3 regions of the Proteiniphilum sp. genome follow, and region 3 is predicted to be linked to each of the others. Evidence: riboswitches for the same ligand, from Rfam matches in the RefSeq annotation. Region 3 holds a riboswitch; each other region holds the start of a gene.
What was found. Region 3 has a riboswitch for cobalamin ahead of U2P89_RS15125 (TonB-dependent receptor plug domain-containing protein). Riboswitches for the same ligand answer to the same signal wherever they lie in the genome.
Positions count from the first base shown of each region.

Region 1: linked by a shared signal. The riboswitch ahead of U2P89_RS08420 (thioredoxin family protein) and the one ahead of U2P89_RS15125 (TonB-dependent receptor plug domain-containing protein) in region 3 are both predicted to bind cobalamin.
Region 2: linked by a shared signal. The riboswitch ahead of nrdD (anaerobic ribonucleoside-triphosphate reductase) and the one ahead of U2P89_RS15125 (TonB-dependent receptor plug domain-containing protein) in region 3 are both predicted to bind cobalamin.

Region 1 covers NZ_JAXQGC010000037.1:24,980-30,249, reverse strand. Annotated here, with positions in the region: gene U2P89_RS08430 (CCA tRNA nucleotidyltransferase) at 1-494, opposite strand, end outside; gene U2P89_RS08425 (hypothetical protein) at 751-1,572, shown strand; cobalamin riboswitch at 1,758-1,963, shown strand; gene U2P89_RS08420 (thioredoxin family protein) at 2,168-2,407, shown strand; gene nrdI (class Ib ribonucleoside-diphosphate reductase assembly flavoprotein NrdI) at 2,404-2,775, shown strand; gene nrdE (class 1b ribonucleoside-diphosphate reductase subunit alpha) at 2,852-4,942, shown strand.
Region 2 covers NZ_JAXQGC010000037.1:16,286-21,555, reverse strand. Annotated here, with positions in the region: gene U2P89_RS08395 (biotin/lipoyl-containing protein) at 1-66, shown strand, start outside; gene U2P89_RS08390 (acyl-CoA carboxylase subunit beta) at 88-1,620, shown strand; cobalamin riboswitch at 1,735-1,971, shown strand; gene nrdD (anaerobic ribonucleoside-triphosphate reductase) at 2,131-4,248, shown strand; gene nrdG (anaerobic ribonucleoside-triphosphate reductase activating protein) at 4,330-4,812, shown strand; gene lepA (translation elongation factor 4) at 4,841-5,270, opposite strand, start outside.
Region 3 covers NZ_JAXQGC010000059.1:16,235-21,504, reverse strand. Annotated here, with positions in the region: gene U2P89_RS15130 (bifunctional adenosylcobinamide kinase/adenosylcobinamide-phosphate guanylyltransferase) at 3-512, opposite strand; gene U2P89_RS15125 (TonB-dependent receptor plug domain-containing protein) at 601-2,760, opposite strand; cobalamin riboswitch at 2,908-3,125, opposite strand; gene U2P89_RS15120 (ABC transporter ATP-binding protein) at 3,190-3,996, opposite strand; gene U2P89_RS15115 (FecCD family ABC transporter permease) at 4,076-5,095, opposite strand; gene U2P89_RS15110 (cob(I)yrinic acid a,c-diamide adenosyltransferase) at 5,140-5,270, opposite strand, start outside.

The sequences.
Region 1 (5,270 bases), on a different contig from region 3:
TCCGGATCGAGAGGCGTGCGTATAACCAAATCTTCCAGGTCCTGCATCCCGTTAAAAGGATCCAGCAGTTCTCCGTATCGGTTCCCGTTCAGGCAGAAAGCCATGGCATTGATGGTGAAATCACGCCTCCGCTGGTCATCTTCCAATGTGCCGTCCTCCACGATAGGTTTACGCGAATCCAGACGGTAAGATTCTTTCCTGGCACCTACGAACTCAATTTCGTACTCTTTGTACTTTATCTGTGCTGTACCAAAGTTTTTGAAAACGGAAATCCGGCTTTTCTTGCCCAGTTTTTCAGATACTGCTTTTGCCAACTCGATCCCCTGGCCGACAGCCACCACGTCGATATCTTTCGACGGGCGGTATAGAAAGAAATCACGTACATAACCACCGATCAGGTAACATGCCACTCCCATTTCATCGGCTGTTTCTGAAATCAATTTGAAAATCTTTTTGTTTAGGTGCGCCTGTATTTCTTCCTGCAATATCTCCATAAATATTTTTTTTATATGTCTGGTTTTTCGTAACTTGCCGCCTGTCCCTGCCGTTAAAGCAAAGGGTTCCCTTTACGGACTGTGGGATAGCTGTCCTGCCGAAGTAATTACATTACAGCGTATTATCTGTTACGAATTGCAAAATTACAATAATTGTGCTTTATAACAGCTTTTGATGAGGAATATATTTGTAATTTTGCAGAGATAAACAAGGCCGGAGGACGATCCTCCGTGTTCATAAAATGCTATTATTGAGATGCGTTTTTCTTTTCAGACCACTGTACTGTCCCTTTCTGTACTTCTCCTTTTTTCCTGTTCGGAAAAAAACAGAGGAGCTAAAGAATATCTTTCCCAGGCGGGAAAAGCATATCAGGAAGGTAATTATCCGCTGGCCAAGTTGAAGATTGACAGCATTAAAATTCTTTTTCCTAAATCTTTTGATGAAATCAACGCCGGGTTCGCGCTTATGCAGGAGATACGCATGGCGGAAAACAGGCGGAATATTGTCTATTGCGACTCGATGCTTGGTGAAAAATACACCGAGCTCAATGACAAGCTCAGCCTTTTCGATTATGTACGCGATGAGCGGTACCAGGAGTTTGGAGAGTATTACCCCAAAGCATACCCCTATCACTCTTCCCTGAGTCGAAATGGACTCCGCTCGGGTGTGCGGGAAAAAGGAATACTCTTTATCGAAAGTATCCTTTCTGGAAGCCATATCAAGCATAACAAAATCAAAGTAACTACCGACGACGGTAATTTTGCAGAGACCCTCCCCGTCACTTCCGACGGATTGAATTACCGTTTCAATACCCTGGACAAAGCTTATGAGATTGTCCGCTATAGTGGGGACAGTGAAAACGGAGTCGCCGGATTCATCTATACCTTCCGCGATCGACCACTCACCGTTCAATTTATTGGTAACCGTACCATCACAGTCAAAATGACCGACGCCGCTAAAAAAGGTGTACGCGACTCGTTCGAACTCTCCTCCTTGCTGCTGGATATAGAACAGTTGAAACTGGAAAAAGAGAAAAGCGAAGCATTGATCAGATATCTGGAAAGCAGACAACAATAACTCAGAAAACGATCCGCAACTTTTACAAAACAGAAGACTTGGAAAAATAAAATCGCTCTGTAATTTTTAGAATGGAAAACTTTACTCCAATTTTAAATTGGAAAATTTTCCATTTTGATAAACTTTATCGATATTCCATAGAAAAATATATTCCGTTTTAAATGTCTATCCCGTTTTTTTATTCGATATTTGTTGGAAATTTTGGTGTTCCGATCATGAGTCCTCGTGACCGGGATGAAAAGGGAATCAGGTGCAAATCCTGAACAGAACCCGCTGCTGTAAACTCATTCAAGCGTTTCTGCAATTCTTTTTGCCACTTTTATTATATGTAAAGGGAAGGCTGCCGGAAACAGAGTAAGTCAGAAGACCTGCCAAAAGAAGAAATACATTTTCTTTCGGGTTTATAAAGAAAATATGCAATAAAGCTAAACTATTTTTTTATTCAAGTGTGGAATAAGAAAACTTATCCACTATCCATGTGGCTTAAAAAATAGTTCAGAAATAAAAAAATCAATCCGATATTTATTTATCCCATGCATGACAGGGTGTGTTATGCATATATCGACTATTTAATAACCTGTAAAATTGCATCAAAATGAGAAAGATCGTCAAATTTGAAAAAGAAGATTGCAATCCGTGCCTGATGGTGTCGAGATTCCTTGAAGATAAAAACATTGCTTTTGAAACTGTCAACCCGTTTAACAGTCCGGAATTGGCAATGAAACATAAAATACGTTCTGTTCCCACTACTATCCTGGTCGACGGGAGCGAGGAATTAGTACGCATTGTGGGTTATGATCCGGAGAAGTTGAATACAATGGTAGCACAACTATGACAATCTATTATGATAGCAGAACGGGCAATGTGGAACGTTTCGTGCGTAAGGTATCAGCAAGAACCGGATGGCAATGCCTGAAAATATCTGAAGATTTGATCATTTCAAGCCCCGGCCACCTTATTACCTATACTACTAAGATAGGCCAGGTGCCCTACTCTACTGAGCAATTCATGCAGGTAAACTCGCCGTTTATCTTAACCATCTCGTCAAGCGGGAATATGAACTGGGGTGCGAACTTTGCCGTGACAGCCGACAAGATTGCGACGAGATACGGGATACCGCTCTTGCTGAAATTCGAACTGTCGGGGTTGGAACGGGATGTAAATGCCTTTATAGAGAGAGTCAACTCCTTTTATCATTTTTAATTCTTCACTCTTAATTTTTAATTTATCAAAGGTCTTGGTTCTTGAATCTTGATTCTTGGCTCTAAATTTTAATCAAATGAAAGTAAAAAACTGGATATTACTTAACAACCAGGTAATGGTGAAAAAGGATGATGAGTTTCAGTTCGGGAAGGACAAAGAGGCGGTACGCTCCTATTTTCTCGAATATGTCAATAAAAACACCGTATTTTTCTATACGCTGAAAGAAAAAATAGATTATCTGATCGAAAACAACTATTACGAGAATTTGCTGGAATGGTATTCCTTCGAAGAGATCAAAGAGGTGTACAACCTGATGTACGAGAAGAAATTCCGTTTCCCGTCTTATATCAGCGCGTTCAAGTTCTTCCAGAATTATGCCCTGCGGGACGATAGCGGGGAGAAATTCCTGGAACGGTATGAGGACCGGTTGGCGTGTGCTGCGCTTTATCTCGGCCGTGGCGATATAAACAAGGCAATGGAATATGCCGAATTGTTTATCAACCAGGAATACCAACCCGCCACACCGACCTTCCTGAATGCCGGCAAGAAACGCTCCGGAGAGTTGGTGTCATGCTTCCTCGACGAGATCGGCGACAGCCTAAACGGGATCGGTTACGGGATCAATTCTTCCATGAAACTTTCGTCTATCGGCGGGGGCGTTTCGCTCAACCTCTCCAAGCTACGCGGACGTTCGGAAGCGATAAAAGGAGTGGAAGGCCGTGCCAGCGGCGTATTGCCGGTGATGAAGCTTTTAGAGGATGTATTCTCCTATGCCAATCAACTGGGACAACGGCCGGGCGCCGGGGCGGTTTACCTGAACGTGTTCCACTCCGATATCGAGGAATTCCTCGATTGTAAAAAGATCAATGTGGACGAAAAAGTCCGTATCAAATCCCTTTCCATCGGAGTGGTGATCCCCGACAAGTTCATGGAGCTTGCCGAAAAGGATGAACCGTTCTATGTGTTCTATCCGCACACCGTGTTTCAGGCGTACGGGCAGTACCTCGACGATATGGATATCAATGCAATGTATACCGAACTGGTCGATAACCCCAAAGTAAGGAAGAAAAGGCTCAATGCCCGCATGTTGTTGGTAAAGATCGCCCAGACACAGAAAGAAAGCGGTTATCCCTATTTCTTCTTTAAGGATAATGCCAACCGGGAACACGCGTTGAAAGATATCGGTGAAGTAAAATTCTCCAACCTCTGCACAGAAATCATGCAATTGTCGGAAGTATCGGAGATCAACGATTATTACGAGGAGGATGTGATCCGCCGTGGTATCTCCTGTAATCTGGGCTCGCTGAATATCGTGACCGTGATGGATAACAAACGGATCAAGGAAGCGGTGAAGACCGCGATCAGCTCCCTGACGGTCGTTTCGGATATTTCGAATATCGATATTGTCCCCTCCATCAAAAAAGCCAATGAGGAACTGCACAGCGTGGGGTTGGGAGCGATGAACCTTCACGGATTGTTTGCCAAAAATTTTATTGCGTACGAAAGTACCGAGGCGCTCGACTTCTGCAATGTGTTTTTCATGATGATGAATTTCTACTCTCTGGAGCGTTCCATGGAAATCGCCTGCGAAAGAGGGATTGTATTTAAGGATTTCGACAAATCGGAATATGCCAAAGGAACCTATTTCGACAAATATACCGAACGGGATTATCTGCCAAAAACCGACAAGGTAAAAGAGTTATTCGAAGGGATCGATATTCCGGGGATCGAAGAGTGGAAGAATCTGAAAGAACAGGTAATGCAACACGGGCTGTATCATGCCTACCGGCTGGCGATAGCACCCAACCAGTCGACTTCGTATATCATGAGCTCCACCGCTTCGGTAATGCCCGTGGTGGATACGATAGAGGTGCGCGAATATGGCGACAGTACTTCGTTCTATCCGATGCCCTATCTCACCAACGACAATTATTTCTTTTACAAATCGGCATACGATATGGATCAGATGAAAGTGATAAGATTGATCTCTGTGATCCAGCGCCATGTGGATCAGGGTATATCGACCATACTGCATACCAAAAGCAGCCATACGACCCGCGATCTGGCGCGGTACTATATCTACGCCCATAAGTCCGGACTGAAATCATTGTATTATACCCGGACAAGGAAAACGACAGTCGAAGACTGTATCTCCTGCTCGGTGTAATTGATTTTTGCAAAGAGGTATGACTACAACTAAATCATCGACTGACGATATTTTGTGACCCATTACAGCTCGTGCTACGCTAAAAGAGTAGAACTCGCTTCGCTCAAACAGCTACTCTTTTAACGCTACTCACGAGCAATGGGTCCCCACAAAATATCTAAAAGGTCTCCGCTTTAGTCTCAGTCATATTCCAAAGACACACGCGAAAATAAAAACAACAATATTATAAAAAACAAACATGAACCAACGGCCAGCATTAGCAAAACCCTTTTGCTTCCTATTACAGGACTGAATAGTCTTGTGTCTTGGCTCTTGATTCTTGGCTCTA
Region 2 (5,270 bases), on a different contig from region 3:
ATCCACGTAGAGGAAGGCGATTCCGTAGCCCGCGATCAGTTACTCATATCTTTTAAGACCAATTAAAAGCAATTAAAAATCACAGCAATGACACTACAGGAAATATATCAGGCTTTTGAAGAAAAAAACAGAGCTGCTGAAGCCGGCGGTGGAGAGAAAGCAATCGGGAAACAAAAGCAAGCCGGAAAACAGACCGCACGCGAGCGCATCGATATGTTATTGGACGATAACACGTTTGTCGAAATCGATAAATTCATACTTCACGAATGTAACCACTATGGCATGCAGAACAGCCGTATTCCCGGCGACGGCGTAGTGGCCGGTTACGGAAAGATAGACGGCCGGCTGGTGTATGTCTATGCTTACGATTTCACGGTGTACGGCGGTTCCCTGAGCCGCACCAACGCCAATAAGATTGTAAAGGTACAGAAACTCGCTATGAAAAACGGGGCGCCGATTATTGCCCTGAACGATTCGGGCGGTGCGCGCATCCAGGAAGGAGTGATGGCCCTCAGCGGCTATTCCGATATTTTTTACCAGAATATCAAAGCTTCAGGGGTTGTACCCCAGATTTCCGCTATCCTGGGCCCTTGCGCTGGCGGCGCCTGCTATTCCCCGGCGCTTACCGACTTCATCTTTATGGTGAAAGAGAAAAGCTATATGTTTGTGACCGGCCCTGATGTGGTGAAAACAGTCACGCATGAAGAACTGACCAAGGAAGAGCTGGGCGGGGCAACTACCCACGCATCCAAGAGCGGAGTGGCTCATTTTGTGGGCGAGGACGAGGAAGAAACGCTTATGATGATCCGTGAATTGCTGAGTTTTCTTCCTTCCAACAATATGGAAGATCCTCCGATAGTGCCTACAAACGACAGTATCTATCGAGAATCACCCAAATTGCAGACGCTGATTCCCGACGATCCCAATATTCCTTATGATATGAAGAAACTCATTGAAGAGGTGGTGGACGAACATTACTTCTTCGAGATCATGTCGCAATTCGCACAAAATATCGTGATAGGATTCGCCCGCATGGGGGGCCGCACAGTAGGGATTGTGGCTAATCAACCGGCTTATCTGGCCGGCGTACTGGATATCGACGCATCGGACAAAGCAGCACGATTCATCCGTTTCTGCGACTGTTTCGACATCCCTATCATTACTTTCGAGGATGTGCCGGGTTTTCTTCCCGGGCGTGACCAGGAGCATAACGGTATTATCCGTCACGGAGCCAAGATCGTGTTTGCCTATGTGGAAGCGACCGTCCCGAAGATCACCCTTATAACGCGTAAAGCATATGGGGGCGCGTATGTTGTCATGGCGTCCAAAGAGTCGGGTGCGGACGTGAATTTAGCCTATCCGAATGCCGAGATTGCGGTAATGGGAGCAGCAGGCGCGGTGAATATCCTGTATCGTTCATCCGACGAGACGGAACGGCAAAAAGCGCTGAGCGAATACGGTGAACTGTTTGCCAATCCTTACCGGGCTGCGGAAAAAGGATATATCGATGAGATCATCCTGCCGAAAGATACCCGGTTCAAATTGATCCAGGCGCTGGAAATGACGGCCAATAAGACGGAGACCAACCCGCCCAAAAAGCACGGGAACATTCCGCTGTAAGGTGGAAAACATGACTAATTCAAGCTATAGATTAAGACCACCTACACCAGTATTTTAACAACATTCTTGTGTCATTTTTACAAATTTATTGAATAAATCCCAAAAGAATAACCTATCTTTGCCCTGAATTTTGGTGTTATTCATTTCAAACGGCTCCGAAATGAATGATGAAAAGGGAATCAGGTGCAAATCCTGAACAGACCCGCTGCTGTAAGCTCTGCATAAAACCTTTGCGCAATACTCACATCCACTGGCCTGACCTCTTCCCTGTGAGAGGGTTGATGAAAGGCCGGGAAGGAAGCGCAAAAGGAGGAGTAAGTCAGAAGACCTGCCAGATGTGTACACTTTTTGATCTCTTTCGGGTAAAAAGAGAGTCGAAAACAGAGGTTTATACACCTTTTTTAACTGCTCTATCTGTATAAGCTTACCGCCGCAATGGCAAACGTTTTCCCGTATCGAAAAGTGTAATGGTATTGACATCTCTGTTCACACACTAAAAAATAAATTCGTATGGGAAACCAAACAATTCAGATCCTGAAACGGGACGGTAAACGTGTCCCCTTCTCCATTAAAAAGATAGAAAATGCCGTTGCAAAAGCATTTCTTTCGGTAGGCACATTCGCTACCGAAGATGATTTCATCGCTATCCTCTCGCGCCTTCACATCTCCGACGGGATGACCGTGGAAGAGATACAGAACCAGGTGGAAACAGCGCTGATGGCGGAAAAATATTTTGCTGTCGCGAAATCCTATATGCTTTACCGCCAAAAGCATACCGAAACGCGTGAGATCCGGGACAACCTGAACTTCCTGATGAATTATTGCGATGCGCAAAATGCTGCCACGGGAAGTAAATTCGACTCCAATGCCAATGTGGAGAAGAAAAACATCGCCACGCTTATCGGCGAACTACCCAAAAAGAGCTTTATCGACCTGAACCGGAAGATGATCACCGACCGGCTGAAGGAGATGTACGGGAAGGAACTGGCGGACAAATACATCGGCATGCTGAACGAGCATTTTATCTATAAAAACGATGAAACCAGCCTGGCCAACTACTGCGCCAGCATCACCATGTACCCCTGGCTACTGAACGGTACCCTTGCCATCGGCGGGAACTCTACACCGCCGACCAACCTGAAATCGTTTTGCGGCGGATTCATCAATATGGTATTCATGGTGTCGAGCATGCTGAGCGGTGCCTGCGCTACACCTGAGTTTCTGATGTACCTGGACTATTTCATCCGCAAAGAGTATGGCGACGACTATTTTACACGCCACAGGGATGTGGTCGACCTCTCTAAGCGCCAACGCTCCCTCGACAAGGTGATCACCGACTGCTTCGAGCAAATCGTCTACTCCATCAACCAGCCCACCGGAGCGCGTAATTTCCAGGCTGTCTTCTGGAATATCTCCTACTACGACAAATACTACTTCGAAAACCTGTTCGGCGAATTTCAGTTTCCCGACGGGTCACGTCCGGTATGGGAATCGCTCAGCTGGCTGCAGAAACGTTTTATGCGGTGGTTCAACAAAGAGCGCACCAAGACCGTACTCACCTTCCCAGTGGAAACCATGGCGTTGCTCTCGAAAGAGGATGATGTGATGGATACCGAATATGCCGATTTCACGGCTGAAATGTATGCCGAAGGGCACTCGTTCTTCACCTACATGAGCGACAATGCCGACTCGCTGTCGAGTTGCTGCCGCCTGCGCAATGAAATTCAGGACAACGGGTTCAGCTACACATTGGGAGCCGGAGGAGTCTCCACCGGTTCGAAAAGCGTGCTTACCATCAACCTGAACCGCTGCATCCAGTTCGCGAAACGTACCGGACAATCCTACACGGCATTTCTGGAAGAGGTGGTCGATTTAACACACAAGGTACAGACCGCTTATAATGAAAACCTGAAAATGTTCCAGCAGAAAGGGATGCTGCCCCTGTTCGATGCGGGATTTATCAATATCAGCCGACAGTACCTGACCATCGGCGTGAACGGGTTGGTAGAAGCTGCCGAGTCACTGGGCATCGAAATCAACCATAATCCCCGCTACATGGCATTTGTACAGGAAATATTGGGGATCATCGAAAGGTACAATAAAAAATACCGGTCGAAAGAGCTGATGTTCAACTGCGAAATGATCCCTGCCGAAAATGTGGGTGTAAAGCATGCCAAATGGGACAGGGAGGATGGATACTCAGTACCCCGTGATTGTTACAACAGCTATTTCTACCGCGTGGAAGACTCATCCCTGAATGTCATCGATAAGTTCCGCCTGCATGGACGCGATTATATCGAGCACCTGACAGGCGGATCTGCGCTCCATATGAACCTAGAAGAACATCTCTCAAAAGCGCAATACCGCCAGCTGCTGCGGGTAGCAGCCGCAGAAGGGTGCAATTACTTCACCTTTAATATTCCGAATACGGTATGCAATGATTGCGGAAAGATCGATAAACGCTATCTGAAGCAGTGCCCCGTATGCGCTTCCAGGAACCTGGATTATCTTACACGTATCATCGGTTATATGAAACGGGTAAGCAATTTCTCTGTTCCGCGGCAGGCGGAAGCATCCAAAAGGTTTTACGGGAAGCTGGAATCGGAGAAAGAGACGGTGGGATATTAAATAAACGTGATGTATTAAAATAAATGCGATATATTAAAAGAAACGGATCAGGATAAGATTCGCTGGAAATAAGCTGTTTGTATGTTGAAATATGTCGATTATGATATTGTCTTTCAGGAAATCCCCGATGAAGTAACGTTGGCGGTCAACCTGTCGAATTGCCCCTATCGTTGTAAGGGATGTCACAGTCCGCACCTGCAGCAGGATATCGGGAAAGAGCTGGATGAATCTGCGCTGACCGGCTTATTGCAATCGTACGAAAAGGCGATTACCTGTATATGCTTTATGGGAGGTGATGCCGATACCGGAGAATTGTACCGGTTGGCGGATTTCGTCCGGAAAAGCCGGGGAGGAAAGGTCAAAACGGCATGGTATTCGGGAAACGACAGGCTGCCGGCGAATTCGAAGGATCATTTTGATTTCGTGAAGACCGGCCCTTATATCGAAATGCTCGGAGGATTGAATAAGAGGACTACCAACCAGCGCCTCTACCGGATCGAGGATGATAATATGACGGATATTACTCATCGGATGCATTCAGCCGCTCATGGTACAGCACAATAGTACCTGCATGGAATAAACATGCAGGTACTTAATCCAGCTTCAGCACTGCCAGGAACGCTTTCTGCGGAACCTCCACATTACCGACCTGTTTCATCCGTTTTTTCCCTTCTTTCTGCTTTTCGAGCAGCTTGCGTTTACGTGAGATATCACCACCGTAACATTTTGCGGTCACATCCTTCCGGACGGCCTTCACCGTCTCACGGGCAACGATTTTAGCGCCGATGGCCGCCTGAATAGCGATATCGAACTGCTGGCGCGGGATCAACTCTTTCAGTTTCTCGCACATGCGCCGACCGAAACTCTGTGCATTGTCTATATGGGTAAGCGTCGAGAGTGCATCCACCTGTTCGCCGTTTAGCAGGATATCCAGCTTTACCAGCTTCGACGGGCGGTAATCATGAATATGGTAATCGAAAGAGGCATATCCTTTCGATATACTTTTCAGCTTGTCGTAGAAG
Region 3 (5,270 bases):
CTTCACTTCAGTTGCAATGGAATACCGGATACCATCACGTATGCCTTATCGGCCGATGCGGCAATATGCTGGTTGACCCATCCCTGCAGATCGGTGAAATGGCGCGAAGCCTCATCGGGAGCATGAAGTCCCATTCCTATTTCATTACTGACGACGATTAGCCGGAAATCCTGCTGAATGAAACCGTTCCATTCCGACTTTGCCTCTTCCAGTGCAGCGTCGAGATTATAGTCGTTATCGTGGAAGATATTGGTCAGCCACAGTGTAATGCAGTCAAGCAGAACAGTTCGACCGGCAAGTGAGAGTGAACGCAAATATTTCTCTTCTTCGATGGTTTCCCACTGTTCACCCCGGTCAGCCTGATGACGACGGATACGTTGTTCGAAATCATCGTCCCAGCGGCGGGCCGTGGCAAGATATAACGGGCTGGAGGAATATTCTTCCGCCAACTTTTGTGCGAATCGGCTTTTGCCTGATCGTTGTCCGCCTGTAATGAAAATAATCTCCCGCATTATTTTTCTGTTTTATTTTACACTAAGTTGTTTTTTAGTGCGCGAAATCAATTTGCACCATGTTTAGATGCAAATTTACCTAATTTCTTCAGAATGAATAGCTGAACGACCCCATAATACTACGTCCCGGCATATTGTATCCGTCTTTTTCGGTGTAATTTTCATCGAGCAGGTTGGATACTGATATCCCGACACGTGCTTTCGGGGTTACATTATAGTAAGCAGAATAATCAAAAACCAGATGTGCCGAATGTTGAAGAACCTGATCGGTTGTTTCATAATCGCCCTTGGTGTAGTAATCTTCCGGTTTTATATCGGGACGAAGGCTGGTAGGATTCCAATTTTCGTCATAGGCAAACATCCAGTCCTGTTCCAGCCGTTTTCCGATATAGCGTGCGTTTAGCCGGGTTACAAAACCGCGGTTGGTATCAAATGTAATACCGAAGTTCCCTGTATTGCGGCGTACGTAGAGTATATCTTTGGTCAGCGTCTTCTCATCAGGTGTGCCTTTTCCTCTTATTTCATCAAATTTGTTATTGAACATATGGGTGAAACCTGCATATAGTTCCAGGCTGTTTTGCGATCCAAGCGCTTTGGCTATATCGGATGAGAACATAAGTTCCAGCCCGTTCATGCGCCCATTTGTGGCATTCGCAAAGGTGAAATGCATGTCGTTGGTCGTTTCATCAAATTTTGTCTCGTTCACGATCTTATTTTTATAAAACGCATGAAAGTAGGACACATCTAAATTCAACCATTCATTATTGGATATGTTCATCCCGAAATCGAATGAAGTTGATGTCTCAGCTTTCAGGTCTTCATTTCCTTTGTATTTCATGCCTCCCGCCTCGAATTGTCCGGCCATCTTATAGGCGTCGGGCATATAGAAAGCGTTTCCTGCACTGGCATGGATGTTCAGCATAGGTGTAAGGAAATATTTGATCCCGACCGAAGGGTTGAAGTTGGAATAATTGTTACTCTTCTTTTCGTTACCGAGAAAATCATCTGCTTCCAGTGTGAATTTGGTGTAGTTATAGCGTAGGCCGGCATTGACAAATAGATTGCCTTTTGTGTATGCTCCTTGTACAAATACCGATGAAGCAAAACTATTATGATCGGGACGGTAAGGATCCGTCTGTGTCATTTTATCTGTAAACCGTTCGGAGGAGACGTTCAGTGCATCCAGGTCGATTCCTCCGATCAATTGGAAATCACCCCAGGTATGTGTATCGCTTAACTTCAATCCATATTGTTTGACCGACTCCTTGTAGTTGATAAATGCATTATCGGTGTTGTTGTCGTAATTGCTCTCATTATAAACAGAATAATAGGGGGAGATAAGCAATGTGTTATTGAACGTATTGCGACGGACATCGACTGAGATATTGGCCCGGTCGAAGTCTTTCTTGGTCAATCCTTCAGAATGCCAATAGTTACCGGGCATTTCAATGTCATTTGAAGTGACGAATATGCCTGACAGATCGGCACTCCAGAGGTCATTGAACCCAATATTCAATTTCCCCATGAATTGGTTGATCTGGTATTGGCTGTTGGTCATGATATCGCCATACGATTTTTTGTCGAGGATCAATTCCTCTTTTTCCGATAAAGAAATCAGATTCTTTTTCCCGATACGATAATCTTTATCCTGTGCTTTCCTTGAAAAGCCGAGTGCTAAAGAAACGTTATCGGAAATGCCTCCCGATGCATATCCGTTGAAGTTGGTCTGCCCGAAATTTCCGGCGCTAAGGCTGATATTGCCAGTCCGGCTATCACCGGGTTTGCGTGTGATGATATTAATCACGCCACCCATTGCGTCCGATCCATAGAGCACTGAGTAGGGGCCTTTCACTACTTCTATCATCTCGATAAAATCGGTTGGGATAGAAGTGAGATTGGTTGTCCCGGCCGGTTTGCCGTCGATCAACACCAATGTGTAGTTGCGGTTATGGGCGGAAGGGCTGAACCCACGCATACCTATGGCCGATGAAGAGCCGGGATATTGTATGATGTCAAGGTTGACAGTCCGTTTAAGCAGGTCGGCCGCATTGTCAGCCTGTACGGTGGTTATTTTTTTACTGTCGATGATCTCCACTTTCTGTGGAACGCTCTTTAAAGGTAATCCCATACGAGTAGCGGTGACCACTACTTCCTCCAGGTCATATGTTTGTTCGGCAGAATCCTGCGCATAGAGGAGTGTGCCAGTGAAAAGCAAGGCAAAAATACCGGTGAAAAATTTCTTGTTCATTGTTGAAAAATTTACAGTTAAACATTCGTTTGAACCATAAACTTTCGAGGGAGAGAGTGTTTTGAAATTCCGGATACAAGGAGAATTTAAATGCGGGAGAATTTAAATGCCGGAAATAATCTCAACGCTGCTTTTATCCCGAAAGCTTGCATGGCTGATGCTTTCGGTCAGGTCTTCCGGCTCGTTCCCGGTTATCCGTTGCCTTCCCATCCCGATTTATCGGGACAGTGACTTTTACATTTGAAAATGTCGGATAACCCTATAAATAGGGAACATACGGCTGCGGGTACAGCTTCGGCTTCTTCGCTTATGGCAAACTACCGAATTCCATTGTGCCCGAAAGCGCTGCAAAAGTACTGTTTTTATTTGGGATTCGGAAATGAAATATTGGAGGGTTTATTCGGAGATCGGTTTGTTTGGTGGAATAATTTATTTTTTTCCATTGCGTAACCTCTGTTCAGATACGGGAAAGACTACCGGTTTACCTGATATGGGATTAGTCTTTACGATCACTATCGTGTCATATACATTTTCGATATGTTCATAGGTAATCACCACTTCGGGAGCTCCTTGGCAAAAGGTTGTCCCGTTTTTCATCATCAGCAGGAAGTCGCAATACTCGGCAGCAAGTGAGAGATCGTGTAAGATCATCATCACACTGAGTTTCATCTCTTCGTTCAGTCGTTGGATCAGGTTCATGAATTGCATCTGATGGGTAATATCAAGGTGTGATGTCGGTTCGTCAAGTAACAATAAGCGAGGGTGTTGTGATAAGGCGCAGGCAATATTGGCCATTTGTCGCTCACCACCACTCAATTCCGTCATCGATTTGTGGCGCAGACGATAGGTATTGGTCAGATGCATATAATGGTGTGCTATCTCGATATCTTCTTTCCTGTCGAAGAACTGGAATGGTTGACGGTAGGGAAGACGTCCCATCAGTACATATTCTTCTACCGATAGTTCTGCTGTTTCGGAGAATTGCGAGACAATGGCGAGTTTTTGCGCCTTTTCCCTCCATGTGAGTTCCGATAGGTCAGTTCCTTCAAGCAGGATATTTCCCTCTTTTAACGACAATGTCCCTGAGATACCCCTGAACAGTGTGGTTTTCCCGGATCCGTTGGGCCCGATGATACCTGCAAACGACCCTTCGGGGAGCTTCAGGTTAATGTCATGTACCCGGAAGCCGCTGTTATATCCGCAGGAGAGGTTTTGTATATTGAGGAAAGGAGGCATTCTATTAATTATGAGTTATGAAAAAATTAAAAATTAAAAGTGAAAAGTGAAAAGTGAAAAGTGAAAAGTTAAAAATTAACTAATCATCATATCGTCTGAGTTCTTTCCGTCTCGAATTACTCAATAACATGATAAACACTATGCCGCCGACAATACCGGTAATTACTCCGATAGGCAGCTCGTTTGGCGAGATGATAGTACGTGCAATTACATCGCACAGGATCAGGAATATGCCGCCGCTCAGAAAAGAAGAGATAAGCAGTATGCGGTAATCGGTACCTACCCACAGGCGAACAATGTGCGGGATAACCAGTCCGACGAATCCGATGACACCTGCCACGGCAATACATGCTCCGGTAAGCAGCGATGTGATGACGAACAGGATACGGATTACGCTGTTTGCGTTAAATCCTAAGTGTTTGGCCTTTTCTTCTCCTAGTCGGAGAGCATTAAGCGGCATTACGAACAGGTATGATATGATCAGGCAGAAGAGTGAAAGAGCGATCATTACTGTGATCAAGGTGCTGTTCGTTTCATTGAGCGATCCCATCATCCAGAAAACAATACCATGGATATTGTCCGAAGAAGTGATCGACATAAGGAACATCATCAAAGAAGAGGCGATGAAGCTAATCATCACCCCGGTCAGTAGCATCCGGTTGACACTGAGCCCACCCCTTCCGAGGCTGAGGGTATATACCAGGAAGATGGTTGCGAAAGCACCGAGGAAACCGGCTAACGGCAGAAATAGGATATTAAGCAGATGGAGTCCGGCAACAATTGCAAAGGTGATACCTAGCGATGCACCACCGGAGATGCCAAGTGTATAAGGTTCTACTAACGGATTACGGTAAATTCCTTGTAATATGGCACCTGCCAGGCTGAGGCTTCCGCCAATGGTTAGCCCGAGCAATGTTTGGGGAATACGGATATATGCCAATACACCGTATTCCATACTCTCCTTTTCAGAAAGAATGCCAGGCAGGTCGCTGATTCGAATCGAAATCTCTCCTGTTCCCAGGGATAGAAGGGAGACAGCTGATAATCCCACCAAAAGCAGTAAGACATATATACCCCAAACCCATTGTTTTTGTCCCATTCTTTTTTAGCTTAACCTGTATTTCGGAAACAGTTCACAGTTATTTAATATTCAATTCCTTTCCGGCTCCGTATCTTACGGTCGTAAGGATGTTTCAGTTTCTTACAGAACGTGACGTAATCGGCGAGTTCCATTATGTTATCCGTGGCAGCCCTACCTGTCATTACAAGTTCCA